2 linked regions of the Saccharibacillus brassicae genome follow. The main gene of each other region encodes a partner of the protein of the gene in region 2 in a complex. Links are inferred from orthologs where the notes say so. Each region holds a gene or a part of one and is shown on either strand. Other genes may lie near its edges.

Region 1 (9,486 bases), 680 kb from region 2 along the record:
ACTCGATAGAGCGGCGAAAAGATTATCACTCTGCCTGGGCAGCGGTTCATAGTCCGCATGGCCTACCTTGAAGATCTACTTAGAACATTAACACAAAAGAAGAAGAATTGACGCGAAAACGCGCAAATTTAGCCTAAAAAGGCGTTCCCGCCGCAGCGGAAACACCTTTTTGGGTTTGTCAAACGACTTCGTTAAAAGTTAAAACCGTCTTCGCGGGGAATCGGTTCTTCCTTGACTAGGGTATACATGCCTGCCGCTTCATCTTTGCGGGTCGTATCCGCGAGGCGTTCGACCCGGACGGTGACGAGCTTCTGCCCGAACTGCACGGTAATTTCGTCGCCGACTTTCACCGAAGCGCTGGGCTTGGCCTCGCGGCCGTTGATCAGCACGCGGCCCTGCTCGGACACGTCCTTTGCTACGGTACGCCGCTTGATGAGCCTGGACACCTTCAGGAATTTATCGACACGCATAATTACTTAACCGCGTCTTTGAGTTTGTTGCCCGCTTTGAACGCAGGAACGCTCGACTCGGGAATCGTGATCGGCTCGCCGGTTTGCGGGTTGCGACCTGTACGGCCTGCGCGCTTGCGGGTCTCGAACGTGCCGAATCCGATCAGTTGAACTTTGTCTCCGCCAGCGAGTGCTTCGGTTACGCCGTCCATGAAGCCGTTCAGTACCGCTTCGACTTCTTTTTTGCCTACTCCGCTTTTTTCCGCGATGTTGTTGATCAGTTCGGTTTTATTCATTGCATTCATTCCTCCCGGGATTTTAAGGTCGCGTCCGCCTGTCCGCCAGGCCGGCTGCCGGATACGATCCGAAAGCGGGCGATGCCGGAGACGTAACGCTCAAAATGATAAGCGAAGCACGGGCAAGCCCTGCGCTGTCGCGTTTATCCGATTTGTCGGACGGCCGTTCGCGCCGGAAGGCACCGATCCTCGTCTTGCGGATTCGGCGCGCTGTTCCGGCGGCGGAAGCGGCCGCGGTCATAAGGGCGCTTCGTCTTACTCCGTCGTCTTCGCTTCGTTCCACAATGCGTCCATTTCCGCGAGCGTGCTGCCCTGCGGGGAACTTCCCCGCTCGCGCAGCTTGCGCTCGATGTAACGGAACCGGCGGCGGAACTTGTCGTTGACGAGCGAGAGCGCTTCTTCGGGATCGGCATCCAGAAAACGGGATGCGTTGACCGCGGAGAACAGCAAATCGCCCAATTCGAGCTTGAGGGCGTCGGCATCGGCCCCCTCGGCCAACCCTTGGCGAAGCTCGCCCAATTCTTCTTCGATCTTGGCGAAGACGTCTTCGATGTTATCCCAGTCGAAGCCGGCCTTCGCCGCCTTCTTCTGGATCTTGTACGCCTTCATAAGCGCCGGAAGATCTCTCGGCACGCCGTCCAGCAGGGAGGCTTCCGGAGCGTTCTCGCCCCGCAGCTTCTTCTCCTCCGCCTTCATGGCGTCCCAGTTCTTCAACGCTTCTTCGGTGCTGCCGGCCGCGGTATCGCCGAACACATGCGGATGGCGGAAGATCAACTTCTCGTTCAGTCCGCGAATCACGTCGTAGACGGTGAACGTGCCGACTTCCTCTTCCATGCGGGAGTGAAGCAGAATCTGCAGCAGCAGGTCGCCCAGCTCTTCGCGCATATGGTCGGGGTCGTCGTCGTCGATCGTCTCCAGCACCTCGTACGTCTCTTCGATCAGGTTCTTGCGGATCGAAGCGTGCGTCTGCTCGATGTCCCACGGACAGCCGCCCGGGCTGCGCAGAATGCCGACGATCTCGTGCAGCCTGGCAAAACTGCCGGCCCGAAGCGCTTCGTCGTCGCTCCGGGGAACGTACACGAGCGACAGGTTGCCGTATCCTTCGAGGCGGTCCAGCTCGTACAGCGGAACGCGAAGAATTTGCTCTTCGCCTTCCACGCCGAGCGCATGGCCCACGACGACCGGATGGTCGTCGGGATAAACTTCCATCAATCCGAGTTTAACCTCGGAAGCGGTCAGCGAATCGTAAACCTGGCCAATCAGCGTATGCAGGGAAGGCCGAATCAGCTCGGCCGTCACGCCCGAGGAGTCCAGCAGCTGGAATCCTTCGATCGGATCGAAGCCGAGCCGCACGAAAGCCTGGTCGAGGAAGCTCTCCCCGCCGAGCACCTTCAGGGCGACGCCGGACTGCTCCGCATATTCGCGCAGCAGCAGCACCGTCTTCTCGGCGACCATCGGATGGCCCGGCACGGCGTAGACGATCGGTTCGTCCGCCGCCAGCTCCACGAGCCTGCGCGCGATCGTCTCGTAGACGTCTCCGAACGATTCGTTGTCTTCGTAGACCGAGTCGAACGAATCGAACGCGATGCCTTCGGCGGCGATCCGGTTCATGACCGGATGTTCCTGCGTCCGGACATAGATCCGGCCCGCGCCCTGAAGGACTTTCCATATGCCCAGCGTCAGCTGGTCCGGATCGCCGGAACCCAGTCCGACTACCGTAATTCCCGTACTCATTGCCGATTCATCCCCTTCCGCTGCACCTCGCATTTTACCACTATATCACGGGTTCTCGCGAATTGCGAATCCTAAATGCGTACAAGCGTTCCCTTGAATAGAAAAATACATTTTTTCCCTCAAGCGTGTATTGCAGCCAGGGAAAAGGCGGCGAAATCGCGGCTCGACGGCCGATCGGCGCCGGTCTACGATTCGCGGCGCAGCCGCCGCGCGAAGGCGGCAAGCTTCGTGCCGCCGGGCAGCGCGGACAGCTCCGCGTCCGATACCGCGCGGGTGTAGATCAGCGCGGCGGCGAAGGCGATCACGCCTGCGGCGACGCCGGAGAGGCTGGTCAGCATCGCGCCCGCGCGTCCGTCGAGGCCCGCGGCGGTCAGCAGCCCGTCCGCCAGCAGGCGGACGGCATAGGCGGCAAGCGCCGTCAGCCCCGCCAGCAGCAGGGGCTGGAGCAGCGTGCGGCGCACGCCGCGGCGCAGCCCGGTCAGGCGGGCAAGCAGCAGGACGCCGAGCAGCGCGGCGACCATGTAGGACACGGCGCCGGCCAGAGCGGCGCCGGAGATGCCCATGTAAGGCACGAGCAGCAGGTTGAGCCCAAGCTTCAGCACGGCCGAGACGAGCAGGAACAGCGCGGGCGCCCGAACGGCGCCCATGCCCTGCAGCAGCGCGGCGGACACGATGCCGAGCGTACCGCCCGCGGCGGACAGCGCGGTCCAGCGCAGCGCGTCGGTGCCCTGGTCGTCGGCGTACAGCATGACGTTGACCGGGCCGGCGAGCACGGCCAGGCCCGCGGCGGCCGTCAGGCCGAGCAGCCACAGCCAGCGCAGCGCGACCGAAGCGGATACGGCGATCCGCCCTTCTTCGCCGCGCGCTTTCGCTTCGGCGATAGCCGGCAGCAGCAGCGTGGAGAGCGAAGTCGCCAGCATGAAGACGAGCTGCACGATCGGGATGCCGCGGTTATAGACGCCGAACTGCTCCATCGCCGCAAGGTCGCCCCACCCTCCGCTTTGCAGCAGCCGGGGCACGGTAAGCGTATCGACGAGGCTCAGCAGCGGCTGGGACAGCGAGCCGACGAAGACCGGCACGGCATAGATCAGCAGCGGCTTGATCCACCGCCACACGGAGCCGCCCTGCGGGTCGGCGGCCCCCGCCACCGGAAAAGCCGGCGGAGCAGCCGGCTGCTCCGCCCGCTCTGCGAATTCCGCCTGCTTGCGCTTGCGGTGCCGCCGCCAGAACGCCAGCATGACGAGCAGTCCGGCCAGACCGCCGGCAAACGAACCGAACGCCGCTCCCGCGGCAATCCGCTCGTCGGAAGCGCCGGCCGAGTTCAGCGCCAGCAGCAGCGCGATCATGACCCCGACGCGCACGATCTGCTCGCTGACTTGCGAGACCGCGGTCGGCAGCGCCTGCTGCTGCCCCTGGAAGAAGCCGCGCAGCGCGGCCATCGGCGGCACGACGAGCAGCGCGAGCGCGACCGCGCGCAGCGGCAGCAGCGTATGCTCGCTGCCGATCCAGCCGGACAGCAGCGGCGCGAGAACCCACATGCCGAGCGCCATCAGCACGCCGGCGACGCAGCCGGTCAGCAGGCCCGCGCGGAGCACGGCGCGTACGCCGCGTTCATCCGCGCCGGCGATCCGCTCGGCGACGTATTTGGAGATGGCCGCCGGCAGCGCGGCCGTGACGAACACGGCCAAAAAGGCGTAGAACGAATAAATGGTCGTGTAGATGCCGAACACGCCGTCCCCGCCCAGGTTTTGCAGCGGGATCTTCTGCAGCGTGCCGATCATTTTGGACAGGATTGCCGCGGCGCCGAGAATGAAAGCGCCCCTGAGCAAGCCGGACGAGGTGGACGTCTTCACGCCGCAGCCCTCCTTCTTGCCGGGAGCCCTTCGGGCTTCCGGCCGTTTTTTTGGCTCAAAAAAATAGCGCGTGGAAGCGCGCTATTTTTGAGTTTGACTATGGCTGCCGCCCGGGGGCGGCGCATGGGTTTACTTGCCGTCCGTTTTGGTCTCGGTACCGGCGTCGGTCGACGTGCCGGCAGCGCCGGATTCGTCGGTCGCCGCACCATCGGTAGCGGCGCCTTGATCGGCACCTTCCGTTACGGCGCCGTCTGTTCCTTCGACAGCTCCGGGAGCCGTGCCTTCGGCTGCAGGCGGCGTTGTGCCTTCCGGTGCAGCGCCGTCGGTTCCTTCAGGCGTCGTGCCTTCGGCCGCAGGCGGCGTTACCGGATCTTTGAACTCTTCCTTGCTCTTCGTGATGCCTTTCAAATCTTTTTCCATGAACGCGTTCAGCTTGTTGGACGCCAGGGTACGGCGAACCGAATCCTTCACTTCGTCCGTCAGCGTGTCGGTTCTTTTCTCGACCTTGATCACGTGGTAGCCGTATTCGGTTTTGACCGGATCGCCCACTACGCCGATTTTTTGTTCCAACGCCGCTTTTTTGAACGCGTCGACCCATTGGCTAACCGCGGCGCCTTCATACAGGCCGCCGTTCGAAGCCGAACCCGGGTCTTCCGACAATTCTTTGGCCACTTTGGCGAAATCTTCGCCGCCGTCGACTCTCGCTTTGGCTTCTTTGGCCAACTTCAGCGTTTGCGCTTCGGTGCGCTTTTTGCCTTCCGCATCCGTGAAGTTGATCAGGATATGGCGTACGTCCGCCGTGATGTACGATTCTTTGTTGGCGTCGTACTCTTTTTGCACTTCTTCGTCCTTGACCTGGTTGGACATGTACTGCACGGCCGTCATGACCTGGGTCATGTAGGTCGTCAGGTCCGCTTCGGTGATGTTCTGTTCTTTCAGCATGGTATTGAGCTGCTCCTGGTCGACCTGGGCTTTCATCTGGTCGAGCTGCTCGGTCGCCATATCGGCGCCCTTCTTCTTCTCTTCGTCCGTCGCTTTGCCTTCGAGATAGTTATAAGCAATCTGCTGGTCCAGCATATAGTTTTTGATATCGGCCGAATCCATCATCGACGCATAGGTCGGCTGCAAAAATTTCATGACGTTCAATTCTTTGTTGAACTGGTCTTCCGTGACGTTTCCCCCGTCGTAAGTGGCCAGTACCTTGCTGTCTTCGACCTTGGCCGTATCGTTACCGGAATCGGCTTTGTCGCCGCAGGCGGCCAGCACGGAAAAAGACAAGACCGCAACGGCTCCGAGCGACGCCAATTTTCCCCATTTTCTATGACTTGACTGCATCATGAAGTTCTCCCTTCGATTTGAACGCTTGTTGGAGGGCATCCAGAACCCGTTCCAGCGTCCCTAAACGCTCGGATTCCGGCAGGCTCCTGCCTTTGATTTGGAACGCAAGAGGCGTACCCTGCTTAAATTGTACACTGCTTTCGAACTGATTTCCAACTTGCGCGAGTTTGGAAGGATCGGCCGCTTTCTCCTGTCCTTCGTAGAACGTGACGAGAAGATCGTCTCCTCTTCGTGCGATGCTCTCGATGCCGTACGTCCGGCCGTAAATTTTGAAGCGCGCGACCTGCATCAGGCGCACGACCGCTTCCGGCAGTTCGCCGAACCGGTCAAGCAGCTCGTCTTCGAGTTCGAGCACTTCTTCGAAGGTGGTCGCCGCGGCGACCTTTTTGTAAATCTCGATCTTCTGGATGCTGTCGTAAATGTAATCCGAAGGCAGGTACGCGTCGATCGACAGGTCGATCATCGTGCTCCAGTGCTTGTCTTCCGCCGGCGCTTCGCCGAGCATCGAGATTTTGCGCTTCTGGATCTCTTCGGCCAGCATCTGCGAGTACAAGTCGAATCCGACCGACGCGATGAAGCCGGACTGTTCCGCGCCGAGCAGATTGCCCGCGCCGCGAATCGACAAGTCGCGCATGGCGATCTTGAAGCCGGAACCGAGTTCCGTGAATTCCTTGATCGACTGCAGGCGTTTCTCGGCGACTTCGGTCAGCACCTTGTCTTTTTGATAAGAGAAATACGCATACGCGATCCGGTTGGAACGGCCGACACGCCCGCGCATCTGGTACAGCTGCGACAGGCCCATCTTGTCCGCGTCGTGCACGATCAGCGTATTGACGTTCGGAATGTCCACGCCCGTCTCGATGATGCTCGTGCTGACGAGCACGTCCGATTCGCCTTCGAGGAAGTCGAGGATCGTCCGCTCCAGTTCCTGTTCGCTCATCTGCCCGTGACCCACGCTGACGCGCGCGTCCGGCACGAGCTCGGAAATTTCCGCCGCCTTCTCGTGGATGCCCTGCACGCGGTTGTACAGGTAGTACACCTGTCCGCCGCGCGCGAGCTCCCGTTCGATCGCTTCGCGCACGAGCGTCGGGCTGTATTCGACCACGTACGTCTGCACCGGGAAACGGTTCTCCGGCGGCGTCTCGATAACCGACAGATCCCGTACGCCCAGCATGGACATGTGCAGCGTACGCGGAATCGGCGTCGCCGTCAGCGTCAGTACGTCCACGTTCGTCTTGAGCCGCTTGAGCTTTTCCTTGTGCGTCACGCCGAACCGCTGCTCTTCGTCGACGATCAGCAGGCCGAGGTCCTTGAACACGAGATCCTGCGACAGGATGCGGTGCGTGCCGATGATGACGTCGATCGTGCCCTGCTTGACGCCCTTGATCGTCTCGTTCTGTTCTTTGCGCGAGCGGAAACGGCTGAGGACGCCGATATTGAACGGATACCCTTCGAAACGTTCCCGGAACGTCTCGTAATGCTGCTGCGCCAAAATGGTCGTCGGCACGAGGATCGCGACCTGCTTGCCTTCGATCGCCGCCTTGAACGCCGCGCGGATCGCGACTTCCGTCTTGCCGTAACCGACGTCTCCGCACAGCAGGCGGTCCATCGGACGGGTCATCTCCATGTCGCCCTTGATCTCTTCGATCGCCCGCAGCTGGTCGCGCGTCTCTTCGTAAGGGAACGTGTTTTCGAAATCGTTCTGGTCCGGCGTATCCTTGTCGAAGCTGTACCCGGCGGAAGCCTGACGCTCCGCGTACAGCTTGATGAGGTCGTCGGCGATGTCCTGCACGGACGAACGGACTTTGGTCTTCACTCTCGTCCACTCGTTGCCGCCCAGCTTGTACACTTTCGGCTCTTTGTCTTCGGCGCCGACGTACTTCTGGATCAGGTCGATCTGTTCGATCGGTACGGACAGCTTGTCGCCGCCGGCGTACATGATATGCATGTAGTCTTTATGGATGCCGCCGACTTCGAGCGTGCCGATGCCGAGGTATTTGCCGATACCGTGGTTTTGGTGCACGACGTAGTCGCCGACTTTCAGCTCGGTATAGCTTTTGATACGCTCGGCGTTGTCGATCTGCTTCGTGGACGTGCTTTTGCGCACTTTGCGCTGCTTCTGGGCGAACAGTTCGCCTTCCGTAATGACGACGAGATGGGCGGAAGGCAGCTCGAAGCCGCCCTGCAGATGGCCGCGCATAATCTCCGGCGTCTCGATCTCGTAGTCTTCGAGCACCTGGCGGATGCGTTCGGCCCGTTCGTCGTCGCCGGCCAGCATGATGACGCGCATATTGGATTTTTTCCAGCGTTCCATCTCGGCTTTCAGCACGTTCATCTGCCCGTGGAAGTCCTGCATCGTCCGGCTGACAACGTTGACGACCTGCCCCGGATGGGTGCGCGGAATCTGGCGGACGAACAGCGACAGGAACAGCGTCTGGAAGGGGCGCTGGTAGATGGCCGTGTCGCCTTCGAGCGCAAGCGGCAGGTCCGGCAGGCTTTTGCCGCTCTGCAGCAGGTGCAGGTTCCATTCGGCTTCGTCCCGTTCGAGCTGCGCGGCTGTGTCGAGCAGGCGCGAAGGCTCTTCCATCATCAGCAGCGTGTCGTCCGGCATGTAATCGTACAGCGTCCGGCGTTCCGGGTAGATCAGGGAGACGTATTTGTACATTTCCGGAAAATGGATCTGCTGGCGCAGCAGTTCGATCTCCCGGCCGATTTCTTGCTGCAGCGCCGTTTTGGCTTTGCGGTCGGTCATGCGCTCCAACTGCTTCTCCAGCAGCTCCGCCGCGGCATCGGCCGCCTGGGACATACGCTTGCCGCTTGCGACAAGCTCGCGACTCGGACGGATACGGACGCTTTTCACTTTATCGATCGAACGTTGGTCTTCCGGGTCGAACGTGCGGATCGAGTCCACTTCGTCGTCGAACAGTTCGATCCGGTAGGCAAGCGCGGACGTCGTCGGGAAAAAGTCGACGATTCCGCCGCGCACGCTCATCTCGCCCCGCGTTTCGACACGTTCCACGCGCGAATAGCCGAGTTCGACCATGCGCAGCAGGAAGTGTTCCAGGTCGAGCGTGCCGCCTTCTTCGATCGTGAACTGGGCGGCGCGGATCTCTTCCGGGTCCGGCACGAAGCGGCGCAGGCCGGAGAACGGCACGACCAGCACGCCCTTGAACCCTTCGGCGCAGCGAGTCAGCACTTCGATACGCTGCGCGATGGTCTCCGGACTCGAGATCGCCGATTCCGCCGCGACCAGTTCGTTGGCCGGGTAGAACAGCACGCTTCCTTCGGGAAGCGCTTCCTGAAGATCATCCGCGATTTTTTGAGCCGAAAAAATATTGTGCGTGACGATCAGCAGCGGACGTTCCAGCTCCTGATGCAGGCCCGCCATCATCAGCTGGCGCGCCGAGCCCGACAAGCCCGCGACCAACTGTTCCTTCATCCCGGCCGCAGCGGCCTTTTGAATCGAGATAAAGTCCTGGTCCCGGGCAACTTCTTTGATAAGCGCGTTTAACAAGGGGGCACCTCTCTTATGCTTGTAGAGTAAAAGAATGCAAGGCAAAGGCCTTGCGATGCGCCTGGGCGCATGGCGGTAAGGCCTTCTTGATTATCCGTTGAACCGGGCCATCGTCTGTTCGAACGTATGGTCCAGACTGTGTTCGAGCGCGTCGCACGTTTTTTCGATCATCTCGTCAAGCAGAGGCTGCTCCGCTTTGGCAAAAGGAGCCAGCACGTAATCGACGACGGCCATGCCGTTTTGCGGACGGGAAATGCCCATGCGCACCCGGTCGAACGTCTGCGTGCCGGTATGCTGAATGA
Region 2 (10,913 bases):
CGCCGGCTACGACGCAGGCGTCGATCAGTTCGCGCGCGTCTTCCAGTTCGTTTTCGAATACGAGGATATTGAACGTCAAAAATCCTTTGACCCCGTAGCTATGCAAAAAGCCCATGATTTCCGGCAGTTCGTCCATCCGGAAGTTATTGGCGCGTGCCCGGGCGTTGAATTTTTCGACTCCGAAAAAGACCGCGTCCGCCCCGTTTGCGACGGCTGCGCGCATGCAATCCCAATCGCCGGCCGGAGCCAGCAGTTCGACGTCGCGTCTCGTAATGCCTTGAGTATTCATAACAGTAAGATCCCTCCGCGCGGCCGCTTTTTCCGTCAATGATGCATCTCTGCCCTGGCAGCGGCCGCCGTATAATGTTCGTTCCTTATTCGCATATCCGACAAAAATCCCGCCGGGCCGAACCCCGCGGGAATCATTAGCATCCTGTACACGCACTTCAATTCGTCGCCCAAACTTCATCACGACGTTTATCTCACTTATTTTAACAGACTGTAACCTTCATGCCTACAAGCATTTCGCTCTTTTTCAAAATTTTAAAGACCGGCCCGCCCTCCGGCGGTACCGGTCTTCCCCAATGTCGCGCTATGGATGAGCTATGGATGAGCTATGAACCCGTTATGGATGACTTGAGAAACTTGACCGAGCGCAGCGCGCGTTCGATACCGTCCAGCTGCGGCTGCGTCGCCATGCCGAGATCGATCCGGTAATGAATCCAATACGTCGTGCCGCCGTGCCGGAAATAAATATCCTCGGCCCGGTAAGCATTGCCGTCCGTGCCCGTATACGCGATACGTACGGCCGGAACGCCCGCGAATTCGGTCCGCTGCGGCGCTTCGTGCTTCAGCGTGGCGTCGTCGAGCTTCCAGTCGGCGTAGCGCCGAACGGCCTGGGCCACCGCCGCTTCCGGACCTTCTTCGACATCGGTCAGTTCAAACGAACCGCCCGGCAGGAAATAACCCAGATCGAACTCCGAATCGGCCATCGCCTGCGGCGTCCAGTAAGCCGGCACGCTGATCTTCATCTCGGGCGTGCTTTTGCTTATGTTAAGCGTCTTGTCTTTGAGATAGGGAATCTGTCCGAGCTTGCCGAACGAATCTTCGACGACGCTGAAATCGACTTCCACCGAATCGGCGATCCGCCGGAGCGTCTGCTCCCGGTAAGCCCCTTCCGGCGCGGAGTAGCGCAGCACGTAGAAATGCTCTTTGCCTCTCAGGACGAGCCAGTTCCAGTAGACGCTTCCGCTGCCGAGATTGTAAGTCATCTTCTCGATCCTGGCGTCCTGCCCGGACACTGTCAGCGATTCGCTGACGATCGGATTGAGATACTCGGGCAGGAACAGTTCGCCGGTTCTTTGCTTGAGCAGGTTATGCCAACCGTCCAGCGTCTCGCCCGGTTCGGCCGAAATGACCTGCATCGCCAGGACCGAACCGTCTTCTCCGCCGTATTGGAACAAGCCCGATGCCGCAGGCGACCATTCGGCCGGAATCTTCATCGACACGCCGTAATCGGGCGCCGAGACGTTCATCTGCCCGTCGACGACGGCGGACAGGTCTTTCGTCTGCATCCCCGACGTGGCGAACGAAGTTCGGAACGAATCGAGCAGCGGCGCCCGATCTTCGAAGGCCCGGTAATCCTCGATCAGCGAATCGCCGAGGTAGAGGCTGTAGATGCGCCCTTTGTCGTCATAGCGGCGCGCTTCCCAATAAATGCCGTCCAGATCGCGGCTGATCAACCGCGCGTAAGGCCGTCCGGCGTTCGGGACCGTCCGGCGGTCGACGATCGTCTCGCCGCTGTCCAGCGCTTCCTGCTCCAACTGCTCCAGCAGATCGGAGACGGGCACGGACGTGCCGGCTTCTTCGTCCCAGACATGGATCTGAAGCATGTACGTGCCGTCCGCATCGCCGATCGCCGCCGAATATTCGTCGTCGCCCAATTCGGCCATCGAACCGGCCGGCGAATCGATCGACCAGCCGGCATAACTGCTGCCGACCCGGCCCGTGATCTCTTCCGCGTCTTCTCCCGGCTTCACAGGCTGCCCCGGGATGCCGTTATCCGACTTCAACGTCACCGTGACCGTGCCGGCATTCGTTTTGACCCCGGCGCCCATCAGGTCCGCGACCGGACGCAGCGGTACCATCAGCGTGCCGTTTTTCATGACCGGCGCCGCGGCCCATACCTTTTTGGTGCCGTTCGTCCAGACGGTCTTGCTGCCGATCGTAAACGTCGCGACGCGCGCGCCGTAGCTAACGCGAACGACGTTGTCGCCTTCGAGGCGGCTTGTCGTTCCGAATGCCCGCTGGAAGACGCCCAGCGGAACCATGACCATTCCATTTTGCGTGTACGGCTTCTCGATCTTCTGCTCGCTGCCGTTCACAAGCGCCTTCGTACTGCCGAGGCGTACCTGCAAAGTCAGCGTAACCGTCTCGGCCGCGAAAGCGGGCACCGACGTTCCGATCATGAGCAGCAGCACGAACCACAGCGCGATACTTTTTTTAGCCAGTCTCAACCGCTCTCCTCCTCTACTCGTTCGTCAGCACGATGCGGCGTTCCACGATATCGCCGTCCGTCTGCATAAGCACGCGCACCGTCTGTCCGGGCACGTACGCTTTCATCAGTTCGTTCAAATCGACGAGCGCGGTGATCCGGTGGCCGGCCACGCTGTACAGCACGTCGCCTTCGCGCACGCCCGCTCTGCGGGCTTCGTCCGACATCACTTCGCTGACGGTCAGCGGATCTTCCGAAGGCAGGCCGACGGTGGCCGAAAAGCTTTCTTCGAGTTCAAGGCCCAGCCCGGCGCGAATCACTTCTCCCTGGGCGAACAGCTGCTTCACGATATACTGGACGGTGGCCGCGGGAATCGTAAATCCGGTATTGTCGATATCGACGGCCGCGTATTTCATCGAATTGATGCCGAGAATCTCGCCGCGCATATTGACCAGCGGACCGCCGCTGTTGCCCGGGTTGATGGTCGCATCGGTCTGGATCAGCCGGTATTCCGCGCCGGCCGCGCGGTTCAGGCCGCTAACGATGCCAAGCGTGGCCGAATTGCGCAGCGACAGCGAGACCGGCGTGCCGATCGCAATAACCGGCTCGCCTACGAGCGTCGTTTCTTTCGTCGAGACGAAAGTGGCCGGCTTGAAGCCGGAGACGTTGATCTTGATCAGCGCCAGATCGCTGGTCGGATCGCTGTACACTTCCCGCACTTTGTACGATTTGCCTTCGGACGTGACAACCTGAATATGGTCCATATCTTCCACGACATGCGCATTCGTCACGATCCAGCCGTTCGAACGGATGATGACGCCGGAGCCGTGCGCGAGATCGTAGCCGTCCTCCGCGCTCCCGCTGTCTTCGCCGCCCCAATCTTCCGAAGCGCCGACCGGCACTTCGCCGATAATGCCGACGACCGAAGGCGAGACTTTCGCAATGATCTGCGGAATCGTTTGGGCCGGGGCGGACGATTTTGCGGACGCTGCCGCCGCGGCGTGCGTGTGCGGGGATATCCCCCAACCGCCGATTGCGATCGCGCCCGACAGCAGCAGACCTGCCGCTTTTGTTCCTGTTTTACTCATCTCGTCGACACCCCTCTTTATTCGCAGGTCCGGGTTCCGGCACGGTGAATACGTTCTTTTCGCCCTGCCGGGCAGAACAAGACAGCCGCCATTTGCCGATTTTCTGCCCTACTCGAACTTCTCTCTTCACTTTATTCCATCTTTTAGAAAAATTGAAGACGTTTTTATAAACTATTTTCGCTTGCGGCAGAAAAGAAAAAAAGCGGCCGCCTCTAGGCAGCCGCTTCCGGATCGCGGCGGAACGCCGTTCTTCCGCAATCGTCGCTTGCTTGCATCTTTTTTTCGAATGAATCTCCGGGCGAATACGGTCCGAATACGGCTCCGGATTCAGAAGCGGACTTACTTGTCCGCGGTCTGGGCTTCGGGCTCGGCTTCCTGCCGCGTCCGCTGCGTATCGCGTTCGAGGACCGGAGCCAGGTAATGGCCGGTATACGACCCTTTGACTTTGGACACCTGCTCCGGCGTGCCGGTCGCGACGACGTCTCCGCCTCCGCTGCCGCCTTCCGGTCCCATATCGATCAGGTAATCGGCCGTCTTGATCACGTCGAGATTGTGCTCGATCACGAGGACGGTATCGCCCGATTCGACGAGGCGGTGCAGCACGTTCAGCAGGCGATCGATATCGTCCACGTGCAGGCCCGTCGTCGGCTCGTCGAGGATGTAGATCGTTTTGCCGGTGCTGCGGCGGTGCAGCTCGGAAGCGAGCTTGACGCGCTGCGCTTCGCCGCCCGACAGCGTCGTGGCCGGCTGGCCCATCTTGACGTAGCCGAGACCGACGTCAAGCAGCGTCTGCAGCTTGCGGCTGATCTTCGGTACGTTCTGGAAAAATTCGACCGCGTCTTCGATCGTCATCTCCAGCACGTCGGAAATGTTTTTGTTTTTGTATTTCACTTCCAGTGTCTCGCGGTTGTAGCGCTTGCCTTTGCACACTTCGCACGGCACGTAGATGTCCGGCAGGAAGTGCATCTCGATCTTGATGATCCCGTCGCCTTTGCACGCTTCGCAGCGGCCGCCCTTCGTGTTGAAGCTGAAGCGGCCTTTCTGATAGCCGCGCACTTTGGCTTCGTTCGTCGTCGCGAACAGGTCGCGGATGTTGTCGAACACGCCGGTATACGTCGCCGGATTGGACCGCGGCGTGCGGCCGATCGGCGACTGGTCGACTTCGACGACTTTGTCGACGTGTTCCATGCCGCGAATCTCTTTGTGCTTGCCCGGCTTGACGCGCGCCCGGTTGAGGTCGCGGGCCAGCGCTTTGTGCAGCACGCCGTTGACGAGCGACGACTTGCCGGAACCGGACACGCCGGTGACCGCCGTGAACAGTCCGATCGGCACCTTCACGTTGACGTTGCTCAGGTTGTTTTCTTTCGCGCCGCGGATCTCCAGCCAGCGTTCGCCCGGCTTGCGGCGGCTCAGCGGAACCGGAATGAAGCGGCGCCCGCTCAAATACTGGCCTGTCAGCGAGTCCGGATTGTCCATAACTTCCTGCGGCGTGCCTTCCGCGATGATCCGGCCGCCGTGCACGCCGGCTCCCGGCCCGATATCGATAATATAATCGCTGGCCATCATCGTGTCTTCGTCGTGCTCGACGACGATCAGCGTGTTGCCGAGATCGCGCATATGCAGCAGCGTCTTGATCAGGCGGTCGTTATCGCGCTGGTGCAGGCCGATGCTCGGCTCGTCGAGAATGTAGAGCACGCCCATGAGGCTAGACCCGATCTGCGTCGCAAGGCGAATCCGCTGGGCTTCGCCGCCGGACAGCGTGCCGGCCGCGCGGCTGAGCGTCAGGTACGTCAAGCCGACGTTTTCGAGGAAACCGAGGCGGCTGCACACTTCCTTGAGGATCAGGTTCGCGATCGAACGCTCTTTTTCCGACAGTTCGAGTTCGTTGAAAAATTCCGTCGCTTTGGAGATCGACAGGTCCGTCACATGCGAGATGCTGACTCCCCCGACCGTCACGGCCAGAATTTCGCGCTTCAGCCGCTGGCCTTTGCACGTGCCGCACGGCTTGGTGCCCATGAAGCCTTCGATATATTCGCGCATACTCTCGGACGACGTATCGCGGTAGCGGCGCTCCAGATTCGGAATGATGCCTTCGAACGCGACGGTCACTTCCTTGCTGCGGCCGAAGTCGCCTTCATAGCGGAATTTGACTTTCTGGCCGTCGGTGCCGTACAGAATCTTGTTCGTCTGATCCGCCGTCAGTTCGGACACCGGCACGTTCGTCGGAATCTTGTAATGTTCGCACATCGCGGCGAGAAACTGCGGATAGTAGTTCGACAGTCCGCCGCTCCACGCGGTAAACGCGCCGTCTTCGATCGTCTTGCGCTCGTCCGGTACCAGCAGTTCCGGATCGACGACCATCTTCACGCCGAGTCCGTCGCAGTCCGGGCAGGCGCCGAACGGGCTGTTGAACGAGAACATGCGCGGCGCCAGTTCTTCCATGCTGAATCCGCAGATCGGGCAGGCGAAGTTGGAACTGAACCGCAGTTCTTCCTGGCCCATGATGTCGACGAGCAGCTGTCCGCCGGACAGCTTCAGCGCCGTCTCGATCGAATCGGCCAGACGCGTCTGGACGTCTTCCTTGATCACGATCCGGTCGACGACGATTTCGATCGTATGCTTTTTGTTTTTCTCAAGCTCGATCGTCTCGGACAGGTCGCGCAGCTCGCCGTCGACGCGCACGCGGACGAAGCCCTGCTTGGAAATTTCGGTGAACAGGCTCTTGTGTTCGCCCTTCTTGCCGGAAATGACGGGCGCGAGAATCTGCATCCGGGTCTTCTCCGGGAACTGCATGATGCGGTCCACCATCTGTTCGACGGTCTGCGAAGTGATCTCCACGCCGTGATCGGGACAATGCGGCTTGCCGATTCGCGCGAACAGCAGCCGCAGGTAGTCGTAAATTTCCGTGACGGTGCCGACGGTCGAACGCGGGTTGCGGCTCGTCGTCTTCTGGTCGATCGAGATGGCGGGAGACAATCCGTCGATCGAATCCACGTCCGGCTTCTCCATCTGGCCGAGGAACTGTCGCGCGTAAGCGGACAGCGACTCGACGTAACGGCGCTGGCCTTCGGCATAGATGGTATCGAATGCGAGCGAAGACTTGCCCGAGCCGCTGAGGCCCGTCAGGACGACGAAACGATCGCGGGGGATCGTGACGTCGATATTTTTCAAGTTGTGTGCTCTGGCACCTTTGATTACGATATTTTCGCTTGCCACCGGCCTCAACCTCCACATGAATCATTCTGTTTGTCGACTTGTCCGGCAGAGTGTTTTTGCGATTTTTGTAGAAATGCTCGGCCGGAACAGTCCTGGGTCTTGGGAAAAAGATTGCGCCCGCACGGATGCGGACGCTTGACTGTACGTATAGAGTATAGGGAAAGGCTGCGGGTCACTCCGCGGCGCGGAGTTCCAGCAGGGCGTCGCGCAGTTCGGCGGCGCGTTCGAAGTTGAGGTTTTTGGCGGACTCTTTCATTTCTTTTTCCAGACGCATAACGAGCTTCTCGCGATCTCTCTTCGTCAGCTTCGTGCTGCCGTCGATGCCGGACAGGAAGTCCGCGCCGGTCTCGGCCGCCTTGGTCGCTTCGATGACGTCGCGCACTTTCTTCTTGATCGTCTGCGGCGTCACGCCGTGCTCCAGATTGTACGCATGCTGGATCTCGCGGCGGCGCTGTGTTTCCTTCATCGCCTTGTCCATCGACTCGGTGATCTTGTCGGCGTACAGGATAACCCGGCCTTCCGAGTTGCGGGCGGCCCGGCCGATCGTCTGGATCAGCGAGCGCTCGGAACGCAGGAAACCTTCCTTGTCGGCGTCGAGAATCGTGACGAGCGACACTTCCGGCAGGTCGAGGCCTTCGCGCAGCAGGTTGATGCCGACGAGGACGTGGAAAACGCCGAGCCGCAGGTCGCGCAAAATCGCGATCCGTTCCAGCGTCTTGATGTCCGAGTGCAGGTAGCGGACCTTGATCCCGACTTCCTTGAGGTAATCGGTCAGATCTTCGGACATTTTCTTGGTCAGCGTCGTGACGAGCACGCGCTCGTCCTTCTCGATACGGTCGCGGATCTCGCCGATGAGATCGTCGATCTGTCCGTCCGTCTTGCGCACTTCGATGATCGGGTCAAGCAGGCCGGTCGGCCGGATGATCTGCTCGACCATCGTCGGGCAGTGTTCCATCTCGTACGGTCCCGGCGTCGCCGAGACGTAGATGAGCTGATCCGCTTTTTGTTCGAATTCGTCGAACTTCAGCGGACGGTTGTCGAGCGCCGAAGGCAGGCGGAACCCGTAATCGACAAGCACGTTCTTGCGCGCCTGGTCGCCGTTGTACATCGCGCGGATCTGCGGCAGCGTCACGTGGGATTCGTCGATTACGATCAGCAGGTCGTCCGGGAAATAATCCATGAGCGTGTACGGCGTGGCGCCGCGTTCGCGGAACGTCAGCGGACCGGAATAGTTCTCGATGCCGGAACAGAATCCGACTTCCTTCATCATCTCGATGTCGTAGCGCGTGCGCTGTTCCAGCCGCTGCGCTTCGAGCAGCTTGCCTTCTTCCTTGAATACGGCGAGGCGTTCTTCCAGCTCCCGCTCGATATTCGTGATGGCGATCTTCATTTTCTCTTCGCGGGTGACAAAGTGGGACGCCGGGAAGATGGCGACATGGTCGCGCTCGCCGGTGATCTCGCCGGTCAGCACGTTGATCTCGCTGATCCGTTCGATTTCGTCGCCGAACAGTTCGATCCGCACCGCATGTTCTTCGCGCGAAGCCGGGAAAATCTCGACTACGTCGCCGCGTACGCGGAACGTGCCGCGGACGAAGTTGATATCGTTGCGCTGATACTGGATATCGACCAGACGCGACAAAATCTCCTGCCGGGATTTCTCCATGCCGACGCGCAGCGACAGCAGCAGGTTGCCGTATTCCTGCGGCGAACCGAGGCCGTAGATACACGAGACGCTCGCCACGATGACGACGTCGCGCCGCTCGAACAGCGAGCTGGTCGCGGAGTGGCGCAGCCGGTCGATCTCTTCGTTGATGCTGGAATCTTTTTCGATATACGTATCGGAAGAAGGAACATAGGCTTCCGGCTGGAAATAGTCATAGTAGCTGACGAAGTAGTCAACGGAGTTGTTCGGCAAAAATTCCTTGAATTCGCTCGCCAGCTGGGCGGCAAGCGTCTTGTTGTGGGCGATGACAAGCGTCGGACGGTTCAATTTCGAGATCGTCTGCGCGATCGTGAACGTCTTGCCCGTGCCGGTCGCGCCGAGCAGGGTCTGGTGCTTCTTGCCTGCGTGAATCCCTTCGACCAGTTGTTCGATCGCCCGGGGCTGGTCGCCCTGCGGCGAGAACTCCGAGACGATCTCGAACGGTTTGCTGCTGATTTCAATATCGCTCATTGGCCCTATTTCACCCTCGTCGTTTGAAGTGATAGTATTTGAAGCAGAGAATAAGAAAAAACCGACGCATCGCTTTCGTTTGATACGCCGTCCGGATGCTTATATTGTAAATAACCAGATTTCCGCGCGGAAAACGATCGGCGGTCGGACTCCCCCGGTTCGAAAACGCGGAAAAGGTCCGCCGAGCAACGGCTCAAGGCCTCGCGCGTCGGTCGAAAATAAAGACTGCGTTCGCCTTCCGGCGACCGGACATGAAGTAAAATCCGCTTCGAAAAAGCGGATTCGGGCGGCAGGGACGGAACGTCCTCCGCCCGCCGGCTGCCGGAAGATAAGAATACCTGTTCCCGTTAAGTATACTCTTTTTCCACCCCTGTTGCAATTATTTATGAAAACGGAAGATGCTTATTTCAAGCTTTTGCCGCAGAGAGGAACGAACGCATGGACATCACTATCATTATCGGAATCATTGCGGGATTCGCTGCGCTGATCGGCGGATTTCTGTGGGAAGGCGGACAGGCCGGAGGCCTGCTGCAGGGGGCCGCGGCCCTGATCGTATTCGGCGGAACGGCGGCCGCGGTCGTCATCAGTTTTCCGTGGAAAAGGCTGCGCACGCTGCCCGAGGCGCTGAAGGTCGCGTTCGGCTCGCGCGGCCTGAACGCCGGGGAATTGGTCGAAGACCTGGCTTCCTTGTCTTCGACCGCGCGACGCTCGGGCATCCTGGCGCTGGAGAAGACCGCGGAAACGCACGAAGATCCTTTTATGCGCGAAGGGCTCGGCCTGATCGTGGACGGAAGCGACCAGCCGCTGATGCGGCATATCCTCGAACTCGAAATCGACAAAAAGCAGGACAAGTTCGACGGTTACGCCAAAATTTTCGAATCCGCCGGCGGGTACGCCCCGACGATGGGCATCATCGGAACGGTCATGGGACTCATTCGCGTACTCGGCAGTCTGACGGAACCGGCCAATCTGGGCTCGTCGATCGCCGTCGCTTTTATCGCCACGCTGTACGGGGTCGCCAGCGCCAACCTGATTTTCCTGCCGATCGCTTCCAAGATCCGGGCGCGCGGCGAAGAGGAGGTCCAAGTGATGGAGATGATGCTCGAAGGACTGCTTGCCGTTCAGAACGCGGAGAATCCGAATATGGTCCGCAAAAAACTGTCGACCTACCTCGACGATTATGAAGACGAAAGACCGGTTGGAGCGGATCGCCGATGAGCAGACGCCGCAGACGCCGCAACGAAGGCCCTTCGCATCAGCAGGAACGCTGGCTGATCACGTATGCCGACCTGTTGACGCTCCTGCTTATCTTTTTCATTATCATGTACGCGGTCAGCACGATCGATGCGGAAAAATACGAAGCCGTCTCCGGTTCGCTTCAGACGACGTTTCAGGCGGGCAGCAGCATTCTGGACGGCGGACCGAAGATCACCGGACAGCAAGGGCAGCAGACGCCCGGCAGCGCCGGGAACGGCTCGGGCGCTCCGTCCGGCGGCGGGGACGCGCAGATCGCGCCGGACCCGGAGACCGAACCGACGGCGCGCGAACTCGCTTTTCGCGAGCAGGAACGCCAGTTGGCCGGTTTTCTGGAGACGATCGAATCCTACGTGGCGGACAACAATTTGCAGGACCAGATCTTCGTGGCCGACAAGCCGCAGGGCATCTCGATCACGCTGAGCGACCGCTTCCTGTTCGACGTCGGCCAGGCGCAGCTGAAGCCCGGCGCCGCCGGCATCCTGGACCGGCTGTCCAGCCTGTTCGGCAGCATCGACGCCGCGATCAGCATCGAAGGCCATACGGACAACCAGCCGATCCGCGGCGGACGTTATACGGACAACTGGGAGCTGTCCGGCGACCGGGCACTATCGGTACTGCGCTACTTCATCGACAACCGCGGCCTGAACCCGACGCAGTTCCAGTACGCCGGCTACGCGGACACGCG

The links.
Region 1: the proteins of uvrA (region 2) and mfd are in contact, whole or in part, in a crystal structure (PDB 4DFC), measured with the Escherichia coli proteins. The link is inferred for Saccharibacillus brassicae from one-to-one orthologs.

What each region holds. Positions count from the first base shown.
Region 1 is NZ_CP041217.1:2,584,095-2,593,580, reverse strand. Bases 5,451-9,486 are described here. They hold mfd (transcription-repair coupling factor), read right to left. Parts: upstream 9,185-9,486; coding sequence 5,651-9,184; downstream 5,451-5,650. Other genes in these bases: pth (aminoacyl-tRNA hydrolase), read right to left, coding at 9,275-9,486; FFV09_RS10815 (peptidylprolyl isomerase), read right to left, coding at 5,451-5,670. Outside these bases: FFV09_RS10835 (RNA-binding S4 domain-containing protein), read right to left, coding at 192-470; FFV09_RS10830 (HU family DNA-binding protein), read right to left, coding at 473-745; bifunctional methyltransferase/pyrophosphohydrolase YabN, read right to left, coding at 1,001-2,479; FFV09_RS10820 (putative polysaccharide biosynthesis protein), read right to left, coding at 2,665-4,332; more of FFV09_RS10815, read right to left, coding at 4,462-5,450. UniProt on the Escherichia coli protein: Couples transcription and DNA repair by recognizing RNA polymerase (RNAP) stalled at DNA lesions. Mediates ATP-dependent release of RNAP and its truncated transcript from the DNA, and recruitment of nucleotide excision repair machinery to the damaged site.
Region 2 is NZ_CP041217.1:1,897,500-1,908,412, forward strand. The notes cover bases 3,722-7,190. They hold uvrA (excinuclease ABC subunit UvrA), read right to left. Parts: upstream 6,799-7,190; coding sequence 3,922-6,798; downstream 3,722-3,921. Other genes in these bases: uvrB (excinuclease ABC subunit UvrB), read right to left, coding at 6,971-7,190. In the rest of the region: FFV09_RS08030 (U32 family peptidase), read right to left, coding at 1-289; FFV09_RS08035 (stalk domain-containing protein), read right to left, coding at 615-2,516; FFV09_RS08040 (S1C family serine protease), read right to left, coding at 2,530-3,582; more of uvrB, read right to left, coding at 7,191-8,971; FFV09_RS08055 (flagellar motor protein), read left to right, coding at 9,410-10,189; FFV09_RS08060 (OmpA/MotB family protein), read left to right, coding at 10,186-10,913. UniProt on the Escherichia coli protein: The UvrABC repair system catalyzes the recognition and processing of DNA lesions. UvrA is an ATPase and a DNA-binding protein. A damage recognition complex composed of 2 UvrA and 2 UvrB subunits scans DNA for abnormalities.